DNA from 3 places in the Pantoea sp. SYBGC1 genome. Region 3 is predicted to be linked to each of the others. Evidence: predicted binding sites of a transcription regulator. Region 3 holds the regulator's gene; each other region holds the start of a gene.
What was found. Region 3 encodes LexA, which represses DNA repair genes until DNA is damaged. Its sites were predicted from a motif close to TNCTGTATGTACATACAGNA; they were not measured.
Positions count from the first base shown of each region.

Region 1: dinB (DNA polymerase IV) is a predicted target of LexA. The motif match lies at 3,828-3,847, and genes of this name have one in related genera.
Region 2: AC2CF9_RS03790 (DinI-like family protein) is a predicted target of LexA. The motif match lies at 1,800-1,819, and genes of this name have one in related genera.

Region 1 is NZ_JBXUNM010000014.1:23,989-31,331, reverse strand. It holds gene fadE (acyl-CoA dehydrogenase FadE) at 1-1,263, opposite strand, end outside; gene lpcA (D-sedoheptulose 7-phosphate isomerase) at 1,506-2,084, shown strand; gene AC2CF9_RS17210 (class II glutamine amidotransferase) at 2,133-2,900, shown strand; gene dpaA (peptidoglycan meso-diaminopimelic acid protein amidase) at 2,871-3,614, opposite strand; gene dinB (DNA polymerase IV) at 3,860-4,915, shown strand; gene pepD (beta-Ala-His dipeptidase) at 4,956-6,416, opposite strand; gene gpt (xanthine phosphoribosyltransferase) at 6,670-7,128, shown strand; gene frsA (esterase FrsA) at 7,250-7,343, shown strand, end outside.
Region 2 is NZ_JBXUNM010000001.1:799,961-807,303, reverse strand. It holds gene AC2CF9_RS03810 (hypothetical protein) at 1-328, shown strand, start outside; gene AC2CF9_RS03805 (hypothetical protein) at 309-599, shown strand; gene AC2CF9_RS03800 (hypothetical protein) at 688-1,092, shown strand; gene AC2CF9_RS03795 (hypothetical protein) at 1,238-1,504, shown strand; gene AC2CF9_RS03790 (DinI-like family protein) at 1,524-1,763, opposite strand; gene AC2CF9_RS03785 (DUF6388 family protein) at 2,072-2,395, opposite strand; gene yedD (lipoprotein YedD) at 2,543-3,010, shown strand; gene fliT (flagella biosynthesis regulatory protein FliT) at 3,051-3,404, opposite strand; gene fliS (flagellar export chaperone FliS) at 3,429-3,809, opposite strand; gene fliD (flagellar filament capping protein FliD) at 3,819-5,240, opposite strand; gene AC2CF9_RS03760 (FliC/FljB family flagellin) at 5,575-6,900, shown strand; gene AC2CF9_RS03755 (HNH endonuclease signature motif containing protein) at 7,053-7,343, shown strand, end outside.
Region 3 is NZ_JBXUNM010000010.1:59,947-67,289, forward strand. It holds gene plsB (glycerol-3-phosphate 1-O-acyltransferase PlsB) at 1-2,257, opposite strand, end outside; gene AC2CF9_RS15220 (diacylglycerol kinase) at 2,385-2,753, shown strand; gene lexA (transcriptional repressor LexA) at 2,859-3,473, shown strand; gene dinF (MATE family efflux transporter DinF) at 3,603-4,925, shown strand; gene AC2CF9_RS15235 (CsbD family protein) at 5,070-5,282, shown strand; gene zur (zinc uptake transcriptional repressor Zur) at 5,334-5,855, opposite strand; gene AC2CF9_RS15245 (conjugal transfer protein TraF) at 6,244-7,343, shown strand, end outside.

The DNA of each region.
Region 1 (7,343 bases), on a different contig from region 3:
GGCAATACGCGCCAGCGGCTCTTCAATGCCTTCCATTTTGCCAATCGCCACTTTGAACTGACGGCGGATATGCGCATAAGCGCCGGTGGCCAGCGCCACGCTTTTCAGACTGCCGGTGGAGTTAGAGGGCAGGGTGATGCCGCGCCCGACTGAGAGGCACTCGACCAGCATGCGCCAGCCCTGACCGGCCATCGCCGGGCCGCCGATAATATAGTCAATTGGCACAAAAATGTTGTTGCCGCGCGTCGGGCCGTTCTGGAACGGCACGTTGAGCGGGAAGTGGCGATGACCGATCTCCACGCCCGGCGTATGGGTCGGGATCAGCGCACAGGTAATTCCCGGCTCCGGGTTATCGCCCAGCAGGCGATCGGGATCGGAAAGTTTAAACGCCAGGCCCAGCACGGTGGCGACCGGCGCCAGCGTGATATAGCGTTTGTTCCAGGTCAGACGCATCCCCAGCACCTGCTGGCCCTGCCACTCGCCCATGCAGACCACGCCGGTATCAGGAATGGCACCCGCATCAGAACCCGCTTCCGGGCTGGTCAGGGCAAAACAGGGGATCTCCTCACCGCGTGCCAGTCGTGGCAGGTAGTGATCTTTCTGCTCCTCAGTACCGTAGTGCTGCAGCAGTTCACCCGGCCCCAGAGAGTTCGGGACGCCGACGGTGATCGCCAGAATACCGGAGACGCCAGCCAGCTTCTGCAATACGCGCGCCTGCGCATAAGCGGAAAACTCCAGGCCGCCATACTCTTTTTTGATGATCATGGCAAAAAAGCGATGCTGCTTCAGATAGGCCCACAGTTCCGGCGGTAAATCGGCCAGCTCATGAGTAATCGCGAAGTCGTTTGCCATACGGCACGCTTCCTCAACCGGACCATCCAGAAACGCCTGCTCCTCATCGGTGAGGTGCGGGCGCGGGTAGTTATGCAGCTTCTGCCAGTCCGGCTTGCCCTGAAACAGGTCGCCTTCCCACCAGGTCGTGCCGGCATCGATCGCTTCCTGCTCGGTGCGTGACATTGGCGGCATGACGTTGCGAAAGCCCCGCAGAGCCGGTTTTGAAAACAGGCGCTGGCGCAGCAACGTCAGGTTAAACGGCAGCAGGACCAGCGCCAGCGGCGGCAGCAGCCAGGCGCTCCAGAGGCCGGTCAAGGCCATGGCAGCGGTCCAGAGCAGCAGGATGGCGCTGCTCAGACGCAGGGATATCTGATGATAAAAGAGGGCGCTAACCAGCAGTAGCGTCGCCACGATGGAAACCAGCAGCATAGTGAATCGCTCCGTAAGTAGTAAGAGGTCTGACCTGTTAGTCACAGGTTTAGAGCAGCCGGTCTTAATAAGCAATTCCTTTACATCACAATTACAACCAGGCTCACAAAATCATCGCGGCTGGCGCATTTATCACCTGGCGACGCTGTAGCGGACGCGTTTTCCCTGCTGCCAGCGCTTTGCGCCCCTGTGGCATTCCGTTAAACTTGCCGGGTTAACCTCTCCGCTAAAGGACATCTCCTATGTATCAGGACATCATTCGCTCGGAACTCAACGAAGCCGCCGACACCCTGACCCGATTTTTGAGTGACGACGCGAACATCCACGCTATTCAGCGCGCTGCGGTGCTGCTGGCAGACAGTTTCAAAGCGGGCGGAAAAGTGCTCTCCTGCGGCAATGGGGGATCGCACTGTGACGCGATGCATTTTGCCGAGGAGCTGACCGGCCGCTATCGCGAAAATCGTCCCGGCTACCCGGCGATTGCGATTTCCGATGTCAGCCATCTCTCCTGCGTCAGCAACGACTTCGGCTACGACCATGTGTTTTCGCGCTATGTGGAAGCGGTCGGGCGCGAAGGCGATGTGCTGCTGGGGCTCTCCACTTCCGGCAACTCCGCTAACATTATCAAAGCGATTGAGGCTGCGCGCGCGCAGGGAATGAAAGTGATCACCCTGACCGGCAAAGATGGCGGCAAAATGGCGGGCAGTGCAGATATTGAGATCCGGGTGCCGCATTTCGGCTATGCCGATCGCATTCAGGAGATCCACATTAAAGTGATCCATATCCTGATGCTGCTGATTGAAAAAGAGATGGTTAAGTAATTTACGCTGCCTTCCCGCATGCCGGGAGGAGTGAGAAGGGGGGAAGCTATGTGCGAACTGCTCGGGATGAGCGCCAATGTCCCTACGGATATCTGTTTCAGTTTTACCGGACTGGTGCAGCGCGGCGGCGGTACCGGGCCGCATAAAGATGGCTGGGGTATCGCCTTTTATGAAGGTAAAGGGTGCCGCACGTTTAAAGATCCGCTGCCGAGCGTAAATTCACCGGTTGCCCGCCTGGTGCAGGAGTATCCGATCAAATCGCACTCGGTGGTCGCGCATATCCGCCAGGCAAACCGGGGCGAAGTCTCGCTGGAGAATACGCATCCGTTTACCCGCGAGCTGTGGGGCCGCAACTGGACTTACGCGCACAACGGACAGCTTAAAGGCTATCGCCAGCTCGACAGCGGCCACTTCCGCCCGGTGGGGGAGACCGACAGTGAAAAGGCGTTTTGCTGGATCCTCTCACAGCTGCAGGCGCGCTATCCGCGCACGCCAGGCAACTGGCCCGCCGTATTCCGCTATATCGCCGAGCTCGCCGGCGAGCTGCGTGAAAAGGGCGTTTTCAATATGCTGCTATCGGATGGTCGCTATCTGATGGCGTTCTGCTCTACCAATCTTTACTGGATCACGCGGCGCGCGCCGTTTGGTAAAGCGCGCCTGCTGGATCAGGATGTGGAGATCGATTTCCAGCAGCAGACCACGCCACATGATGTGGTGACGGTTATCGCCACGCAGCCGCTGACCGGAAATGAAACCTGGCACCGGATAGCGCCAGGCGAGTGGGCACTATTTTGCCTGGGTGAGCGCCAGGAATGATTTGGACGCCGCGTCCGGTGCAGAAAGTACCGGCGTGTTGTTCACCGCATACTGACCCGTTGCGGTGACGTTAACGCTGGGCGGTACGTGATATTTAGCAAAATAGGCGTAGCCCGGCTGCAGTTCGCGCCAGAAATCGATGTAGGTCGAATAGCGATGACGCTGCATATTGCTTTCCGTCATGCGGAACGGATAGATATTCAGCTGCATCTCCTGCTGGCCGTTACGCAGGGCCGCATTAACGTAGTTGAAAATCTCATCCATTGAGCCGTTGGTCATGGCGTAGCAGCCCACGGAAACGCAGTCGCCGTGAATCATCAGATAGTTGCCGTTATAGCCCTTGCTGCGATCGTACTGGTTAGGAAAACCGGTATTGATGGCGCGGTAAAAGCGGCTGTCGGGTTTCAGCTGATTAAGTTTAACGTTGTAGAAACCTTCCGGACTTTTGAAGTCGCCCTGGCGGCGCTTGGGACCGAGTCCGCCGGAAAAATTACAGATGCGATAGCTGTCCAGCAGGCGATATTCATTACCGATTTTGCCATAGAGCTCCAGCGTACGCTCTTCTTTGAAAATCTGAATAAACATCGGCGTACCCAGCAGTTGTTTCTTTAACTCTTTGCTTACCGGAGCCAGCGGCTGTGCGGGTTCAGGTGTGATTGCCCAGCTAAGGACTGGCATAAGAATCATCGCGAACAGCAGTGCGATTCTGCCCATTCTGTGTGTACCTTGAAGTGAAGAAAAACTCAGACGCGCAGCGTCACTCAGTTGCATTATCGGAAATATCCGCTATCGCTGCGCAACATTAACATTGTCTGGCTTTTAATCAAGATAGCGGGCAACAAAATGGCGCAAAGTTGTGAAGCATCGGGGGAGTAAAAACGCTCAGGCGCGACATTGATGATGAGGAAGATTGCTCAACGCCTTCGCTACTGTATACTTAGCCAGTGTCCGGAGGGGGTATGCGCAAAATCATTCATGTCGATATGGACTGCTTTTACGCAGCGGTTGAGATGCGTGACGATCCGTCGTTGCGGGATATTCCTATCGCGATTGGCGGCAACCGCGTTCAGCGCGGAGTCATCAGTACTGCTAACTATCCGGCGCGCAAATATGGCGTGCGCAGCGCCATGCCGACCTCGACCGCGCTGCGTCTCTGTCCGCATCTGCGCCTGCTGCCGGGGCGTTTTGACGCCTATAAAGAGGCCTCGCGACAGATCCGCGACATCTTTCTCCGCTATACGCCACTGATTGAACCGCTCTCGCTGGATGAAGCCTATCTGGATGTCACCAGCAGTCTGCACTGCCAGGGGTCGGCGACGCTGATGGCGCAGGCGATCCGCGCGGATATCTTGCGCGAAACCGGGCTGACGGCGTCGGCCGGCATCGCACCGATCAAATTTCTGGCGAAAATCGCCTCCGACCTTAATAAGCCTGACGGCCAGTATGTGATCACCCCGCAGGCGGTGCCGGCGTTTCTGCATGAGCTGCCGCTCAGTAAGATCCCGGGCGTGGGCAAAGTGGCGACCAAAAAACTGGAGGAGATGGGGCTGCGTACCTGTGCTGACGTGCAGCGCGCCGACCTGGCGCTGCTGCTGAAGCGCTTCGGAAAGTTTGGCCGCTCGCTCTGGGAACGCAGCAACGGCATTGACGACCGCGAAGTGATCGTCGAACGTGAACGTAAGTCGCTCGGGGTAGAGCGCACGCTGCCGGAAGATATCCACCACTGGGAGCAGTGTCTGCCGATTATTGACTATCTCTATGCGGAGCTGGATCGCCGTCTGGGTGCTATCCGGCCAGATAAGCAGATCGCCCGGCAGGGGGTGAAATTTAAGTTCAGCGATTTTCAGCAGACCACGCAGGAGCACGTCTGGGCGGTGCTGAATAAAGAGGATATGGTGGCGGTGGCGCGTCAGGTCTGGGAAGCGCGTCGGGCAGATCGCGGAGTAAGGCTGGTGGGGCTGCATGTCACGCTGGTGGACCCGCAGCTGGAGCGCCAGCTGCTGCTGGGACTCTGAAATCTCCCCTGCCCGGCAGCGGACAGGGGAGCAACATCAATTACGCTTTTGCCGGAATCGCGTTCAGCAGCGCAGTGAGCAGCTTCCAGTAGAGGCCAACGCTCTCAATATGCACCTGCTCATCCGGCGAGTGCGGGCCGGTAATGGTCGGTCCGATAGAGACCATATCCATATGCGGATAGGGTTTTTTGAACAGACCACACTCCAGACCGGCATGGATCACCTGAATGTTAGGCGTTTTACCAAACAGCGCTTCGTAGGTGGTGCGCGTCAGCGCCATGACCGGTGAGTCGGCGTCAGGCTGCCAGCCCGGATAACCGCCTTTTGGCGCGGTCTGTGCGCCCGCCAGCGCGCCCAGCGAGGTCAGCGTTTCTACCACCCACTCTCTGCCGGTATCGATCAGCGAACGGATCAGGCAGATGATCTCAGCGTTAGCCTGATCCATGCTGACCACACCCACGTTCAGCGAGGTTTCAACCACGCCTTTCGCCACGTCTGAATTACGGATCACGCCGTTAGGGGTGCTGTTGAGCAGGTTGATAAAGCGATCGCGGCTCTCTGCGCTCAGCGCCTCAGCCTGCTGTGCCAGCGGCTCGGTCTGCAGTACAATATGCTTCTCTTTGCTGCCGAGCTCGTTGAGCAGTACCGCCTGGAAGTGCATCGCCGCAGATTTCAGCGCATCCACTTTGTGGCTCTCTACGGCCAGCGTGGCAAAGGCTTCACGCGGGATCGCATTACGCAGCGTGCCGCCGGTAAAGTCGATCAGACGCAGATCCAGCTCGCGGGCATGGGCGGCAAGAAAACGCGCCAGCAGTTTGTTCGCGTTGCCAAGACCCAGGTGGATATCCGCACCGGAATGACCGCCTTTCAGCCCTTTGAGCGTCAGCTTCAGCGTTTCATAGCCGGCCGGCACCGCTTCGCGGCTCAGCGGCAGTGTGGTAATAAAGTCGATGCCGCCCGCGCAACCCATGTAGATCTCACCCTCTTCTTCAGAGTCGGTGTTGATCAGGATCTCTGCCTGCAGCCAGTCCGGCTGCAGGCCAAATGCGCCATCCATGCCCGACTCTTCGGTCATCGTCAGCAGCACTTCCAGCGGGCCGTGCGTCAGGCTGCTGTCAGCCAGTACCGCCAGCGCTGACGCCATGCCGATGCCGTTATCTGCACCCAGCGTAGTGCCGCGCGCTTTCACCCACTCGCCGTCAACCCATGGCTGAATCGGATCTTTCGTGAAATCGTGGGCGGTATCGTTGTTCTTTTGCGGCACCATATCCAGGTGCGCCTGCAGGGCAACCGGCGTGCGGTCTTCCATGCCGGGCGTGGCAGGTTTGCGGATCAGAATATTGCCGACCCGATCGCGTTCGACCCAGAAATTCTGCTCTTTGGCCCAGCTGACCACATATTCAGCCAGCGCCTCTTCATGATAAGAAGGGTGGGGAATAGAGCAGATTTTGGCGAAGATATCCCACAGCGGCTGCGGGGAGAGTTGAGACAATTCAGACACAACGCGTCTCCTGTATCAGCGTGGCGGACAGGCCGCTCGCACGCAGTTTCCGGTTTAAGATCGCCGTCAGCTCATCTGACGTGATGAGCCAGAGAATATCACCCTTTATTCGCAGGCGCGTCATCAGGCGCGCTAAAAACCTGCAACCAGTGTGACGGATGCTGGTTTTTAACGCGTCAGATCCTTATAATCTCGCGCAACCTTTTCCCCCTTGCATATTTTTAAGCCACTTTTGGTGGTTGGGATTCCTTTTATGAGCGAAAAATACGTCGTAACCTGGGACATGCTGCAGATTCATGCCCGTAAACTGGCCCAGCGCCTGCTTCCTGTGGAACAGTGGAAAGGTATCATCGCGGTAAGCCGCGGCGGTCTGGTTCCGGCATCGCTGCTGGCGCGTGAGCTGGGTATTCGCTACGTCGATACCGTCTGCATCTCCAGTTACGATCACGATCACCAGCGCGAAATGAAAGTGCTGAAGCGCGCTGAAGGCGACGGTGAAGGCTTTATCGTTATCGACGATCTGGTCGACACCGGCGGCACCGCGCAGGCGATCCGTGACATGTATCCGAAAGCGCGTTTCTGCACCATCTTCGCCAAGCCTGCTGGCCGCGCGCTGGTGGATGACTACATTGTAGATATCCCGCAAAACACCTGGATTGAGCAGCCGTGGGACATGGGCGTGGTCTATATTCCGCCAATCGTCAAAAGCTGATTGATGCAACGCAAACAACGCCCGGTTAAGCCGGGCGTTGTGCTATTCGCGCCTCGCGCAGCCGGAGCGGGTGCAGTAAACTCATAGCCATCTATGCGACCGCCGCAGGAGAAACCGTCAGATGGCCGAAAAAAATCTTAGCGAAGAGTTATTCAAGCCGCGTTTTAAACATCCCGAAACCTCTTCCCTGGTGCGCCGCCAGCATCACGCTACCG
Region 2 (7,343 bases), on a different contig from region 3:
GTTCTGGAAACCATTACTGGCCGGCATTGCAACCATCGTAACCAGCAATCGTGCAGGCGGGGAGATTATCACCAGTTACAAAGAGCAGGTGATGTTACTGAAAGAGAGTCATGCGCTGATGCGGCAGGAGAATGATGAGTTGCGCATTCGCCACGATCGCAATTTGCGCCGCATCTCTTCGCTGGAGACCGATCTGCGCCTGATAAAAAATGCGCTGGGCATTTTGCTGGCAACGACTGAAACCGATCACAGCGATAAATTTCGCAGTCAGATCAATCAACTGATTACCACGCTTGAGGAGAACCGTGATGGTGCAGATAAACAGTGAATTCACGATCAGAAATCACCGGCGTCAGCTGCTGCTGGGGGGAATGATGCTGCTGTTATCGCTGATATGCATTGCCATGACCGCGATGTTTATCTACGTCAGCAACGAGGCCAACCAGCGCGTTGAAAATATCCGGGAAGAGTACCGGCAAATCTCTGACCGCCGCGAAGCGCGGGTGGCCGAACTGACAGAACAGCTCTCAGAGCTGCAGCTGAAACTCGACGGCATACTGGTGCGCGAAAAGGCCAGACCGGCTAAACGCAGCAGCTAGCGGCAGGGAGGCAGTGATGAGTATTACCCGTCAGATCGCAGTATGGCTACGGCAGCGGCGATCGTTAACCCGAAAGAAGGAGAGTACCATGAGCGAACAACAGAACATTAACCCGGCAGCAGCAGTGGATCCACACGATGTTTCTCCGCTGGAGAACTTTGCTAACGAGACGGCACCGGCCAGCCCGGCGGTAACGGAAGAGGTGGCGACGAGCGCAGAGGCTTCCGCGACAACAGAGGAGAGCGTACCGGCTGACGCGACGGCACAGCCTGTGGCAGACGATCCCCTGACAACGGCATCCGTCAGCGCTGATGCTGCGCCGGCAGAGGTGGCAGCACCTGCTCAGACAGAGAGTGCGTCACCAGCCGCCGCGGCGCTGGATGCCGGGGTGAAAGATTTTGTCCAGGCGTTTACGTTTGTTGAACATGGCGTGAGCCAGCTGGGGGAGGCAGCCAAAGCGGAACTGATGACGCTGGCGCGCAAATACCTCTGATGCGCAGCCATCTGTACTGACAGGGATGTCAGCCCCGGCCTGAAACCCACTTCCGACTATTCTTAATGCGGCTTCGCTATTATCGACTATCTTTAATCACTCAGACGTTATTTTAACGGGCAAAACAAGCAAAAAGGAAAATAGCATGAGCGATTCAGAAGCGATTAAAACCAAACCTGAGTACCTGCGCGATGTTACCTCACAGCTTAAAGAGATGCGTCACTACGCGCAGACCAACACTGAAACGCTCTCTGCACACTGGCTGGCGTTTGATGCCGGCGAGTACAAAGATAAAGAGTATGCAGGGCGATTTGAGCAGCTGATCAATGAGCAGAGCAAACTGCTGGAGAATATCGATCAGACTATTCAGGATTTAGAGATTGCGGTTAACCATATTGAGCAGGAGAGCTAACCGCACACGGCAGGGTGGCCTAGTCGGCCACCAGCCACATATCCGCCTCATCAAACATCTCTTCGACAATGCGCGCAACGGTCGCTTTATCGTTTTTGCTTAAATCGGTATCGATGCCGTTGCGCTCCATCGGTTTTACCCGCACTTCAGCCTCCGGAAATACGCGCTGTACCCGCTTTTCGAGCTCAGCCTGAATCATCTCGCGCGCGCCGGGCAGGCCAGCGACATTACGCTTGTCATAAATCAGCTCTACAAACATCAGAACCATCCATCAAATAAGGTCAGGGCATCATATTACTGTAAATAAAAACAGTAGCAAGGGGTGCGGGCGGTGCAGGCGGAAAAAAGTGTACGCATCGGCGAAGTGAGGAAAAGCGCTGGAAAAAGCCGGGGAAAAAATGAACCTCTGGAAGTGGAAAACCAGCACCACTTCCAGAGGTGGCGCAAACGCACCATTCGTTAAGGGACAATCCTTGACGGTTGTCATGCTGCGTAACTTATACAAAAACGGGTCTTTGTACAACTATATTTTTCGGCTTGTACAATTTTCTGGGCTGTAACTCAGCGTTACAGCTCATTCTTTATACAAAACTCTTCCCACGTCATACCCAGCGCCTCAGCGTGCGTCTTCAGATAGGCTTCAATCGCCTCTGCGGCAACCGCTTTATCCGGCTCGGCGAGCTGAATAGAGAACAGAATACCATCCAGTTTTTTCTGCCGGATAAAGGCCGCGTAGATTCGTTCGGCGTGCCAGTCGCGCAGTTCACGCAGTGACATATTCGCCGCGCGGGCGTCGCTTTCGCTCAGCTCATCCAGCGCGGCCTGAAAGGTGGGGTGGGCGGTGAAAAACAGGCTGCGTGCCAGGCTATAGTACTCTTCAGGGGTTTTCATGCTCGGTTCCGGGTCGTTAACTCGGCGCATAGTGTAACTGCAACCTGCCGCGTTGTCAGGCGCGCCGGGTTTTGCTGCAGATCGCTTGCCTTACGCCTGAGAAAAATTATACCGTAGCCGCCATTAACGCGAGGACAGGGAATCAAAATGAAAAAGTGGATCGTGCTGGCCGCCGTCGCACTCAGCGGATGTGCGCAGATTAACAGCTACAGTGATGCGGTAAAAACCCCGGCGCCGGCCGCGCTGCAGGGCAACTGGCAGACCGTCGGGCCGCAGAGCAAGCTGATCAGCGGCCAGGCGCTGGGGAGTCTGATTATCACTGCCGACGGCGATACGCTCGATTGCCGCCAGTGGCAGCGCGTCATTGCGAAACCGGGCAAGCTGACCCGTCTGAGCGACGACTGGGTCAACGTCAATCGCCAGTCGCGCGTGATGCCGCTGGTGCTGGAAAACGGTGAGCTGCAGTATGATGGTCTGCGTCTGCGCAAAGTGGAACAGCCTACCGTGGAGTGCCAGCAGGCGCTGGAGGAAGTGGCGCAGCGGCCCGATGAGGCGGTGATTCAGGATATTGAGCCAGAACTGATGAAACCGGTTGCGGCGCACACCGCGCAGTAATGCAGTAAGAGACCCTCTCCCGGTGGGAGAGGGCAGGCATTCAGCCCTGCGGCAGCCAGACGTCGCCCTGCTGGCCGTAAGCGCGCATCACCGACTTCTGTACTGATGACTGGCTGACCAGCCGCGTCAGCTCATCCATCCGCGCCTGCAGCAGGCGTTTAACTTCGCTCTCATTATCCAGAATATGACGCAGGACCGGACGCAGCTGCTCCTGCAGCTGGCCTGACGGCGGCGTGCTTTCCGTACTCTGCGCCAGACGCTCCACCGCACTGACGTAATCCATTTCGTGAGTAATTAAATCGTCCCACTCGCCGCGGCTGGCGTGGCGCAGCATACCGTGGCTGAGGGTGAGGATCTGCTGATAGGCCAGCATCAGGTGCGGTGCAGTATTCATAACATAGCGTCCTAAGAATTAAGATTAAGCGACTTCTTTCCAGGCATCAGCGATATTGCGCAGCAGCGTTTCAACCTCTTCCAGCGCTGGCACGTCGTTGCGGATGTTTGCCTCAACCAGACGGCGGACCATATAGGAATAGAGGCCGATAAGGTTCAGCGTCAGCTCATCGCCTGAGGCTTCGTCCAGGCCCTGTTTCAGGCCCGCTTCGATAATATTGATCGCTTTCGAGATGGCGTTGCCTTTGCCCGCAATGTTGCCCTCCTGCATAAACAGACGCGCGCGCACCACGGCGCTGATAGCGCCATCAAACAGCAGCGTCAGCAGCTGCGGCTGAGTGGCGCTCATTACGGCGCTCTCAACGCCAATTTTTGCATAGGCCTGCGTGCCATTTGCCCCGTACATGGTCACTCCTTATTTTTTCGAGCTGCTGGTCATGCTGTCAAACTGCTGCGTCAGGTAGTCGCTGGTGCTGTTGAGCTTGCTGACGGCGAGATCCAGCTGGGTAAACTGGGTTTTATAACGCGCAATCTGATCGTTGATGCGCGTGTTCATATCGTTGTACTTCTGCGTCAGCTCATTCAGCGTTTTGCTGACGCCATCTTTGGCGGTCTGGATCGGACCTTTGGTGGCGAGCCAGCTGGTAAGGTTTTCAGCGAGGCGCGTGGTGATGCCGGTTTTTTTGCCATCACCAATAATCATCTCTTTAATGCCGTCCGGATCTTTCGCCAGCTCAGTTTTCAGCTTGCTGTCATCCAGCGTGAGCTTGCCGGAGGTGGGATCGGAGGTAATACCAATCTGCGCCAGCGTTTTATAGGCGGAGCTGCTGGCGGAGTTGGTCAGCAGCCCCTTGATCTGCGTCTGAATGCTGCGCAGGGTGCTGTCACCGACCAGCGCGCCGTTGCTGCTGTCCTGCGCGTCAGCCCCTTTTTCCACCGCGGTGTATTTGGTCAGCGAACTGAACTGATCGAGCAGCGTGTTATAGGCGTTAACAAAATTGGTTACCGCAGTGGTGGCTTTTGATGTGTCCTGCGCCACGGTGAGCGTCTGGCTGCCGCTGGTGGTCGCGGTCAGATTCAGGGTGATCCCTTCCAGCGCGTCGCTGATGCTGTTGCTGCTATTGACGATCGGAATATTGTTCACGGTGAGCTGCGCGTTTTGCGCCGCGACGCTGACGCTGAGCTTGTTGTTCGCTGCGATATCATTTTCATCAAAGCCGACCACTGCCTGCAGCGTGTCGTCGCCGTTGACGCTGACCGCCGAGACGGCGTTTGCCTCACCGGTTTTGGTCGCGGTCAGCGACAGGCGGTACTCGCCGTCGTTGCTCTTAATAATGCTGGCAGAGACGCCAGCGTTCGCTTTATTGATCGCATCGCGCATGCCGGTGAGCGAGGTCTGGTCGCTGGTGAGCGCAATATCTTTGCTGCTGCCGTCAGCAAGCTTAATGGTCAGGGTGCGGCTGGCGGCGCTGTCGCCGAGCGCGCTGCTGTTGCTGCTCTGCGCCGCGGAGGTCAGCGTCTGCGCCTGTGCCAGCTGCGTCACGTTGATACTGTATTTACCTGCCACCACGCTGCCGGAGGTCGTGGCGCTGAACGCCGTGCTGCTGCTGGTTGCGGTGGTGGCGCTGAAGACATCGGCACTGTTAAGCGCGCTATTGGCGGTCTGGAACGCGGTCAGCGCGCCTGAGAGCGTGCCGTAGGCGCTGAGTTTCGCGGTATAGGCGCTCTGCTGGGTGGTAATCGGCTTTAAGCTCGCTTTTTCTGCGGTAGTTAAGCTATCGAGAATATCGCCAAGCTGCAGGCCTGAGCCGACGCCGAGGGAAGAGATGCTGGCCATGTAGTGTCCTTTTCCTGTCGCTGCAAAGAGTGAATAGCGCAATTATCGGCGTCAACGCGGCAAAGTTTAGAATTAATGACCGGTGAGTGATAAACGGAATAGAGGGGCGTAAAGGAGGTAATTCGGGCGCTAAAAAAAGGTAAGCGGGGCTAAAGAAGTGCAAACGGGTGGCGATAACCAGAAGCATGGCAGGTGAAGCGAAAAAATTCACCCGGTCCTAAAAAAAATCTAAAGGTTGTTCAGGGGCAGACGATAACAACTTTGACGGCGATGAAGCCGACGGGTTGAAGCCCACACCTTAACCGAAAGACTTGATTAAACAGGAAACTTTATCATGGCCCAGGTCATTAACACTAACAGCCTCTCGCTGATCACTCAGAACAACATCAACAAAAACCAGTCTGCTCTCTCTACCTCTATGGAGCGTCTGTCATCTGGTCTGCGTATCAACAGCGCGAAAGATGACGCAGCAGGCCAGGCTATCGCTAACCGTTTCACGTCTAACATCAAAGGCCTGACTCAGGCAGCCCGTAACGCCAATGACGGTATCTCAGCTGCGCAGACCACTGAGGGCGCGCTGTCTGAAATCAACAACAACCTGCAGCGTGTACGTGAACTGACCGTACAGGCACAGAACGGCACCAACTCAAACTCAGACCTCTCTTCAATCCAGGACGAAATCAAATCCCGTCTGGGCGAAATTGACCGCGTATCGGGTCAGACCCAGTTCAACGGCGTAAACGTGCTGGCGAAAGATGGCAGCATGAAGATTCAGGTTGGCGCGAACGATGGCGAAACTATCTCTATCGACCTGAAAAAAATCGACTCATCTACTCTGGGCCTGAGCGGTTTCTCTGTATCAAACAACAAGCTGGAAACAAGCGCACCAATCACTCAGATCCCAAGCGGCGCTGGTGCACCAATCGCAGTGAAGATGGATGCTTCAGTAGCAACCGACCTGGGCGTTACTGATGCCAGCGCACTTACCCTGCGCAACGTCACTAAAGATGGCGCAGCGACTTCAACTTACGTGGTACAGAATGGTGATAAGAGCTATGCGGCTTCTGTTGCTCAGGACGGTACCGTTAAGCTGAACAAAGCAGACGTCACTTATAACGACAAAGCGAACGGCGTTGCCGACGCTACTCAGACTGGTAGCCTGGTACAGGTTGGCGCTGATAAAGATGGTAACGCGGTTGGTTTCGTTACCGTACAGGGCAAAAACTTTGCCGCAACCGGTTCACTGGTAAATGCCAACGGCGCGGATAACACTGTAGCCGCTACTAAAGTCACTATTGATGGTGGTACTGGTAACCAGGCTAAAATCGAGCTGAGCCAGAACGGCGCTACTGCGGCAACGGCTGAATTCGCTGGTGCAGCAAGCAACGATCCACTGGCGCTGCTGGACAAAGCTATCTCATCTGTAGATAAATTCCGTTCAAGCCTGGGTGCGGTGCAGAACCGTCTGAACTCTGCTATCACCAACCTGAACAACACCACTACTAACCTGACCTCAGCGCAGTCTCGTATCCAGGATGCGGACTACGCCACTGAAGTGTCAAACATGTCTAAAGCGCAGATCGTTCAGCAGGCGGGTAACTCCGTGCTGGGCAAAGCGAACCAGGTTCCACAGCAGGTTCTCTCTCTGCTGCAGGGCTAATCGCTCTCCGCGTAAGCATCAAAACCCCGCTCCGGCGGGGTTTTTTTTGCCTGTAAAACCGGTATCACCTGCTACAGCCTGCCGCCGCGCGGCCGATAATCTGTTACAGAACCATTCCGCTATAGATCATATTTTACACTCAGGGAGGGGCGATGCGCTTCAACTACGATCTGTTACCGGGTGAGCTGCTCTCGTTTGAGGAGATCGCGCTGCGTTATGCGCAGCAGCATCCCGGCGAAAAAACGCTTACCGCACGCGGTCTGCTGAGCCCCCCGGTGAGCTATCGGCAGCTGACGATCCGCGCGCTGTTTGCGCAGCAGGCGCTGAACAGTCCGCTCGACGAACTGCTGTTTATCAGCGATGACAATGAGCGCAAAAACTACCTGCGCCGCTTTGAGCACTACCTGAAAACGCAGCAGGCGTTTCTCTATTTTCGCCGCAGC
Region 3 (7,343 bases):
CAAAGAACTCCGGCGCATTGATACCGTGCAGCACTGACAGACGCTGCGCCAGCGTGCGGCTCTCTTTCTCCAGCGTGCCACGGTTGATCGTGGGTTTGGCACTGAGAATGGCGAAAGTGATCGCAAAGCGCTGCAGCGTTTCGCGAATACCGGCTGCCAGCAGCTGCAGCGAGCGATAGCGCGCGGTGCTCAGCTTAATCTGCCCATCCAGCTGCGTTACCAGCCCCTGTCGCGCCATCTCCGCACACAGCGCACTGAGCAGCGCCGGCAGTTCGGCATTTTCCCAGCGCAGGAACAGTTCACTTTTCAGCATCGGATAGACCAGGCTTACCTGGCGCAAAAGCTCTGCTTCGCTGATTTCGCGGTGCTGCTGCACAATCGCGGCAATCAGCGACGGCATCACCAGCATGTGCTGAATGTTATTCCGGTAGTAGGTCATCAGCACGGCCTGCTCGCGCGGCAGAATAATGATATCGCCAATGCTGTCCTGCTCGGTTTCAAACTTGTTCATGCTCATCGCGTGATCCAGCAGCGCTTCGGCGCTCAGATCGGGCACCGTCGCTTCCGGTGAATAGGGCACGTTGCGCAGCAGCTGAGTGTAGCACTCCAGCTGCTCCGTCAGCTGCTCACGCGTCAGAGAGCGCTGGCGCGACGCCAGCAGCGCGGTCACACACAGATTCATGGCGTTGGCCGCACCCGCTTCGTTAATGCGCACCATCAGGCGGGCAGCGATATCGTTTACCGCTGGCGTCATCCACGCGGGACGCTGCGGATCGATAGGGTCGATCGCCTCGCGCCACTCGGGAATATGCTTGTTCAGGTAGTTAACCAGCGGCAGCGGTTCGCCAAAGTTAACGTAGCCCTGACCGAGATTGCGCAGCTTACGCAGGCCGCGCACCATCTGTACAAAGCCCTCTTTCTCTTTGGCCGCGCCGCGCAGCTCTTTGGCGTAAGTACCCACTTCCATTACGTGCTCATAGCCGATATAGATCGGTACAAACGTAATCGGGCGGCTGCCGCCGCGCAGCAGCGCCTGCAGCGTCATTGAGAGCGTGCCGGTTTTAGGATCGAGCAGGCGGCCAGTACGCGAGCGTCCGCCCTCAACAAAGTACTCAACCGAGTAACCGCGGCTGAACAGCTCGCCCAGATATTCGCGGAATACGGTGGAGTAGAGTTTATTGCCCTTAAAGGTACGGCGAATAAAGAAGGCCCCCAGCCGGCGGAAAATGGGGCCGGCTGGCCAGAAGTTGAGATTGATACCGGCAGCGATGTGCGGCGGCACCAGCCCCTGATGATAAAGCACGTAGGAGAGCAGCAGGTAATCCATATGGCTGCGATGGCAAGGCACATAGACTATTTCATGTCCATCCTGCGCCAGCTGACGCACGCGCTCGCCGCCGTTGACGCTTATGCCCTGATAGAGGCGGCTCCAGAGCCAGCCCATAATGCGGTCGGTAACGCGAATCGCCTCATACGAGAAGTCTGCCGCGATCTCTTCCATCATCTCAACGGCATTTTGCTGCGCTTTTTCATGCGAAATCTTTTTGCTGCGCGCTTCATCTTCAACCGCTTTTTCAATCGCTTTCGACTGCAGCAGCTTGTTGAACAGATCCTGACGGGCGGGCAGGCTGGGTCCTACCGCAGCCAGACGCTGGCGGGCAAAGTGAATACGCGCCACGCGCGCCAGCTTCTGTGCAATCGACTTATCCGTGCCGTGTTCGGTCGCCATCTGGCGCAGCGAGACGGTGGAAGAGAAGCGGACGAAGCTGTCGCGGCCGTGCCAGAGAATGGCGAAAAACTTCTGTACGCCATTCAGTACGCGCAGATGCGGCGTAGGCTCGCCCTGAATTTCACGCCCTGGCGCACGGCCAAACATCACCGCCACCGGCAGCATCTGGACATCCAGCTGCGGGTTATTACGATGCAGATCCAGATAGTCGTGAAACAGTTTCACTGACTCCGGGTTCGCCACGTAGTAAGGAAAGACACGCGGGCCATCATGGATAAACACATGACGCGGCAGCAGCGTGCCGTCAATCTCCAGCGGCGCGAGCGGATCGGGCAGATCAAGCCGCAGACACTGGTTACGCAATGTAAGCAGGTCCGCCTTTGAATCATAAGGCAAAACATACATCACGGGACGGGTGGGATCGATACCGTGCTCCGAAACCGGATCGGTCGGTATGACCTTACTTTTTACCAAAATAGAGAGTGGTAAATTCAATAATTTGTAATAGAGTTTACGCCAACCTGACATAGACAACTTGAAGCCTCTTGTTAGCAAAGCGCGGCAAGCATACCAGAAAGTGCAGCGAAGATCTGTGGCTGTGCCATCGCACGCTGCGCACTCATTGACGCCAAAATTACTCAAGGGTTCCCTATTCATGGCAAATAACGTTACCGGCCTGCTACGTATCATCAAAGCGGCGGGCTACTCCTGGCAGGGCATTCGCGCGGCCTGGCAACATGAAGCGGCCTTTCGTCAGGAGGCCGTTGCAGCGGTGATTGCGGTGGTCGTCGCCTGCTGGCTGGATGTGGACGCAGTGACGCGCGTGCTGCTGATTGGTTCGGTGATACTGGTGGTGGTAGTGGAAATCCTCAACAGCGCGATTGAGGCGGTGGTCGACAGAATCGGCCAGGAGCGTCATCCGCTGGCGGGCCGCGCCAAGGATATGGGTTCTGCCGCCGTGCTGCTGACGATCCTTCTCGCGCTGTTTGTCTGGATCACGCTGCTCTGGCCGCGCGCATATTAAGGCCGCCCGTACCGAGATATCGCTGATTTTTGCCGCAGCTGCGGTTTTCATTTCGCCAATACCTGTATATACTCACAGCGACTGTATAAACAACCAGGGGGCGGGATGAAAGCGTTAACCAGCAGGCAGCAGCAGGTCTATGACCTGATTCGCGACCATATTAATTCAACCGGCATGCCGCCAACGCGTGCTGAAATTGCTTCACAGCTGGGCTTCCGCTCACCCAATGCGGCTGAAGAGCACCTGAAAGCGCTGGCGCGTAAAGGAGTCATTGAGATTGTCTCTGGCGCCTCGCGCGGCATTCGCTTGCTGATGGAAGAAGAGACAAGCGGCGGACTGCCGCTGATCGGGCGTGTCGCTGCCGGCGAGCCGCTGCTGGCTCAGGAGCACATCGAGACCCACTATCAGGTCGATGCTAACCTGTTCAAGCCGAGCGCGGATTTTCTGCTGCGCGTTAGCGGCATGTCGATGAAAGATATCGGAATTATGGATGGCGATCTGCTTGCCGTGCATAAAACCCAGGATGTGCGTAATGGCCAGGTCGTGGTAGCGCGCATTGATGACGAAGTCACCGTAAAACGCTGGAAAAAGCAGGGTGCTATCGTGCATCTGCTGCCGGAAAACAGCGATTTTCAGCCTATCGAAGTGGATACGCGCCAGCAGTCTCTGACCGTTGAAGGTCTGGCTGTCGGTATTGTCCGCACCGGTGAATGGCTGTAATACCTGGTTAGCCCCCCCGCTGCGGTCTGTGCCTGCACAGGCCGCGGTCTGCTATATTACCCCTCTGCTTCCAACCGTGGCGCCGTGCAGCTGCATGAGGCGCGTTGCCCGCAATAACAGGACTGGCTGATGCCGCTGTTTACCTCTTCTGATCGCACGCTCTGGCGCCTGGCGCTGCCCATGATCCTCTCTAATATCAGCGTACCGCTGCTGGGCATTGTGGATACGGCTATCATTGGCCACCTCGACAGCCCGGTTTACCTCGGCGGCGTAGCCGTGGGCGCAACGGCCACCAGCTTTGTCTTTATGCTGCTGCTCTTTTTGCGCATGAGCACCACTGGCCTGACGGCGCAGGCGTTCGGCGCCGGCAATAAGCCAGCGCTGGCGCGCGCGCTGATCCAGCCGATGCTGATTGCGCTGGCGGCAGGCGTGCTGTTCATTGTGCTACGAACGCCGGTCAGCGAGCTGGCAGCCGCGCTGATGGGCGGCAGCGAGGCGGTGCAGCAGCAGGCGCAAACCTTTATCGCTATCCGCTGGCTCAGCGCGCCTGCCACGCTGGCAAACCTGGTGATCCTCGGCTGGCTGCTCGGCGTACAGTATGCGCGCGCGCCGATGGTGCTGCTTATCACCGGCAACGTCGTGAATATCCTGCTCGATCTGCTGTTTGTTCTGCAGTGGCACTGGGGCGTGGCGGGCGCCGCAGCGGCCACCGCCGTCGCGGACTATGTGACGCTGGCCGTGGGGGTTTGGATGGTGGCGCGGGTGCTGGCGCTGCGCGGCATATCATTATCGCTGCTTAAAGCCAGCTGGCGCGGCGACGCCGCGCGCCTGTTCCGGCTTAACCGCGACATCATGCTGCGTTCGCTGCTGCTGCAGCTCTGTTTCGCCTCGCTGACGCTGCTGGGCGCGCGACTCGGCGCTGACGTGGTTGCGGTCAATGCGGTATTGCTGATGTTCCTGACTTTTACCGCCTATGCGCTGGATGGTTTTGCGTATGCGGTGGAAGCCTGCTCCGGTGAGGCGACCGGCGCAGGCGATCGCAGCCGGCTGCGGCTGATTTGGTATGCCGCCTGCCGGCAGGCGGGCATTGTGGCGCTGCTGTTCGCTGTGATTTACGCCCTCTGCGGCCCGGCAATTGTTGCGCTGCTGACCTCAATTGAGTCGCTGCGTGAGGCGGCCGACCGCTATCTTATCTGGCAGGTGATCCTGCCGCTGGCTGGCGTCTGGTGCTATCTGCTGGATGGGATGTTTATCGGAGCCACGCGCGGCCGGGATATGCGCAACAGCATGCTGCTGGCGGCGCTGGGCTATGCGCTGACGCTGCTGACGCTGCCGTGGCTCGGAAATCATGGTTTATGGCTGGCTATTACCGTATTCCTCGCGCTGAGAGGCATTACGCTCGGGCTGATCTGGCGTCATCACTGGCAGCGCGACAGCTGGTTCAGCGTGTGATGTCAGCCGATCGGCCAGCAGCGCACAAAACTGGCAGTTTGTGCTGCAGCGGTTAACCTTAACGTGACAGCACGCAGGTTATACGGCGGTTCAGCCCGCGTCAGGGTGGCCACCGTCTGGCTCAGCAAACCGGGGAGAGATGCGATGAACCGAGATGAAGCGAGTGGCAGCTGGAAACAGTTTAAAGGAAAATGCAAAGAGCAGTGGGGCAAGCTGACCGATGATGACCTGAGCGTGATCGAAGGCAGACGCGACCAGCTGATCGGCAAGATTCAGGAGCGCTACGGCTATGCCAGAGCAGAAGCGGAGCGCGAAGTAAACGAATGGGAAAGCCGGCACAACGATCCACACAGCTAGTGCCACTCCCGCTTCAGCGCATAACCCGCCCGCATGCCTTCAGGCGTGTGCTCAGCCCTTTTTGCCGCGTTTTTTACTCATCGCTTCATGATCGTGCGCACAGCTGGCGTGCTGTGTACAGGCGGCAATTTCCGCACAGTTTTCGCACAGGCCGTGCGCTTCAATTACCGTATGGCGCAGGCTGAAGTATGCCTGGTCAGCCAGTCCCGCAATGATTTTTTCCACGCCGTGCGCCTGCTGTTCACTCACTGCGGCGCAGCTGTCGCAAACCAGCATGACAGAGCTGTGGGCCGGCTCATTAAAATGATGGCAGACCACATAGCTGTTGTTGGACTCCACGCGGTGGATAAATCCCTGCTCCAGCAAAAAGTCGAGGGCGCGGTAAATCGTGGGCGGCTTCGCCTGAGGCTCACTTGTACGCAGCTGATCCAGCAGATCGTAGGCGCTGACAGAACCTTTCTGCTCAGCCATCAGGCGCAGTACTTCGGCACGCTGTGGCGTAAGACGCACGCCGCGATCGAGACAGAGCGCCTCAACCTGGGTCAGCAGCTGCGCTGGGGTAAGAGTTGACATAATGTTCTCCGGCTAACAGGTGATGTTATTTTATCACACTCTATCCGCCCATGCTGTTTTTGCCTGCCCTGGCCGAAGCGTGCTGTCGATCACACTTATCCGGCAATTTTAAGCGTGTTTCGTGCGCTATTTTTGCTTTGCAAGTGACCAGATTCCCGTTATGGTTCAGGCAGGCTAAAGTTATCACTGGCCTTATAAGAGCAATATTTCGCCTGAGTGGCTAAAAAAAGCGCAGTGTGGCGCAATCGTGTCCAATTCTGCGAACAGCAGTGCTTATCCCTTTCAGTTCACAGCAATGAAGCGTTAGCCGCCATTCAGAATAGCGGTTAACACCATTATTTCGCCTACGCGACACTCAATAATTTTTTAAGGTGATAGCAGCCTCATGATGACAACACGCTTTACGCTGGCCCGGGTGGCTTATTTTGCTGGTTTAAACGCGCTGCTGGTTTCCTCTTCAGCGCTGGCCGCGGGAACCTGGTATGATGCGCGCAATGATGCGATGGGCGGAACCGGTGTTGCGTCGTCGCACTGGAGTTCTGCCGTGCTGGCTAACCCGGCGCTGATGACGCGCGCGCAGCCGGAAGAGAACGCCGGCATTATTTTTCCCTCTGCCGGGTTGCAGGTTACAGATAAAGACAAGCTGGTCGATCGCATTGATGACATTACCGATACGGTTGATCGCTATCGCGACGTGATTGATAACATCAACGTGAATCTGATCTCAGATCCGTTCGCCGCCATTGATGCCGTACCGCAGCTGCGTGCCGCAGCCGGTGACATGGCCGATCAGCTGCGCGGGCTTAAAGGTAACAAAGCGGATGCCACCGCTGGCGTTGCGCTGGCCGTCACCGTTCCCAATGCGACGCTGCCGTTTGCTTTTATTACCAAAGCCTATGGCACCGCCCATATCCGGGCCAATGTGGCTCAGAGCGATATCGATTATCTGGATAGTCTGGCAAACGGAGCGTTTCCGCAGCCGGGCGATCAGGATAAGCTGCGCTCCAGCGCGAACGGGCTGGCAGCGCTGGTCACCGATTATGGTATCGCCATGGCACATGAGTTCACGGTTGCCGGTCACCCGGTCTCGCTCGGTATTACGCCCAAGCTGCAGAAGACCTGGCTCTACAACTACAGCGCCAGCGTCTATAACTACGATAAAAACGATCTCAAAAACGGACGCTATCGCAGTTCAGACACCGGCTTTAACGTTGATGCCGGTCTCGCAACCGCGTTTGCTGAAAACTGGACGTTTGGTCTGACCGGGCAGAACCTGATCTCACGCGATCTGGAAACCAAAGTCGTCAATGGCTATCGCGATACCTATCAAATCCGTCCGCTGGTAACGACCGGACTGGCATGGGAGCGCGGGCCGGTTACCCTGACCGGCGATGTGGATCTGACGGAAACCAAACGCTTTAAGTCGCAGGAGAGCAGCCAGTATGCAGGCGCAGGCGCGGAATATCGCGTGCTCGACTGGCTGGCACT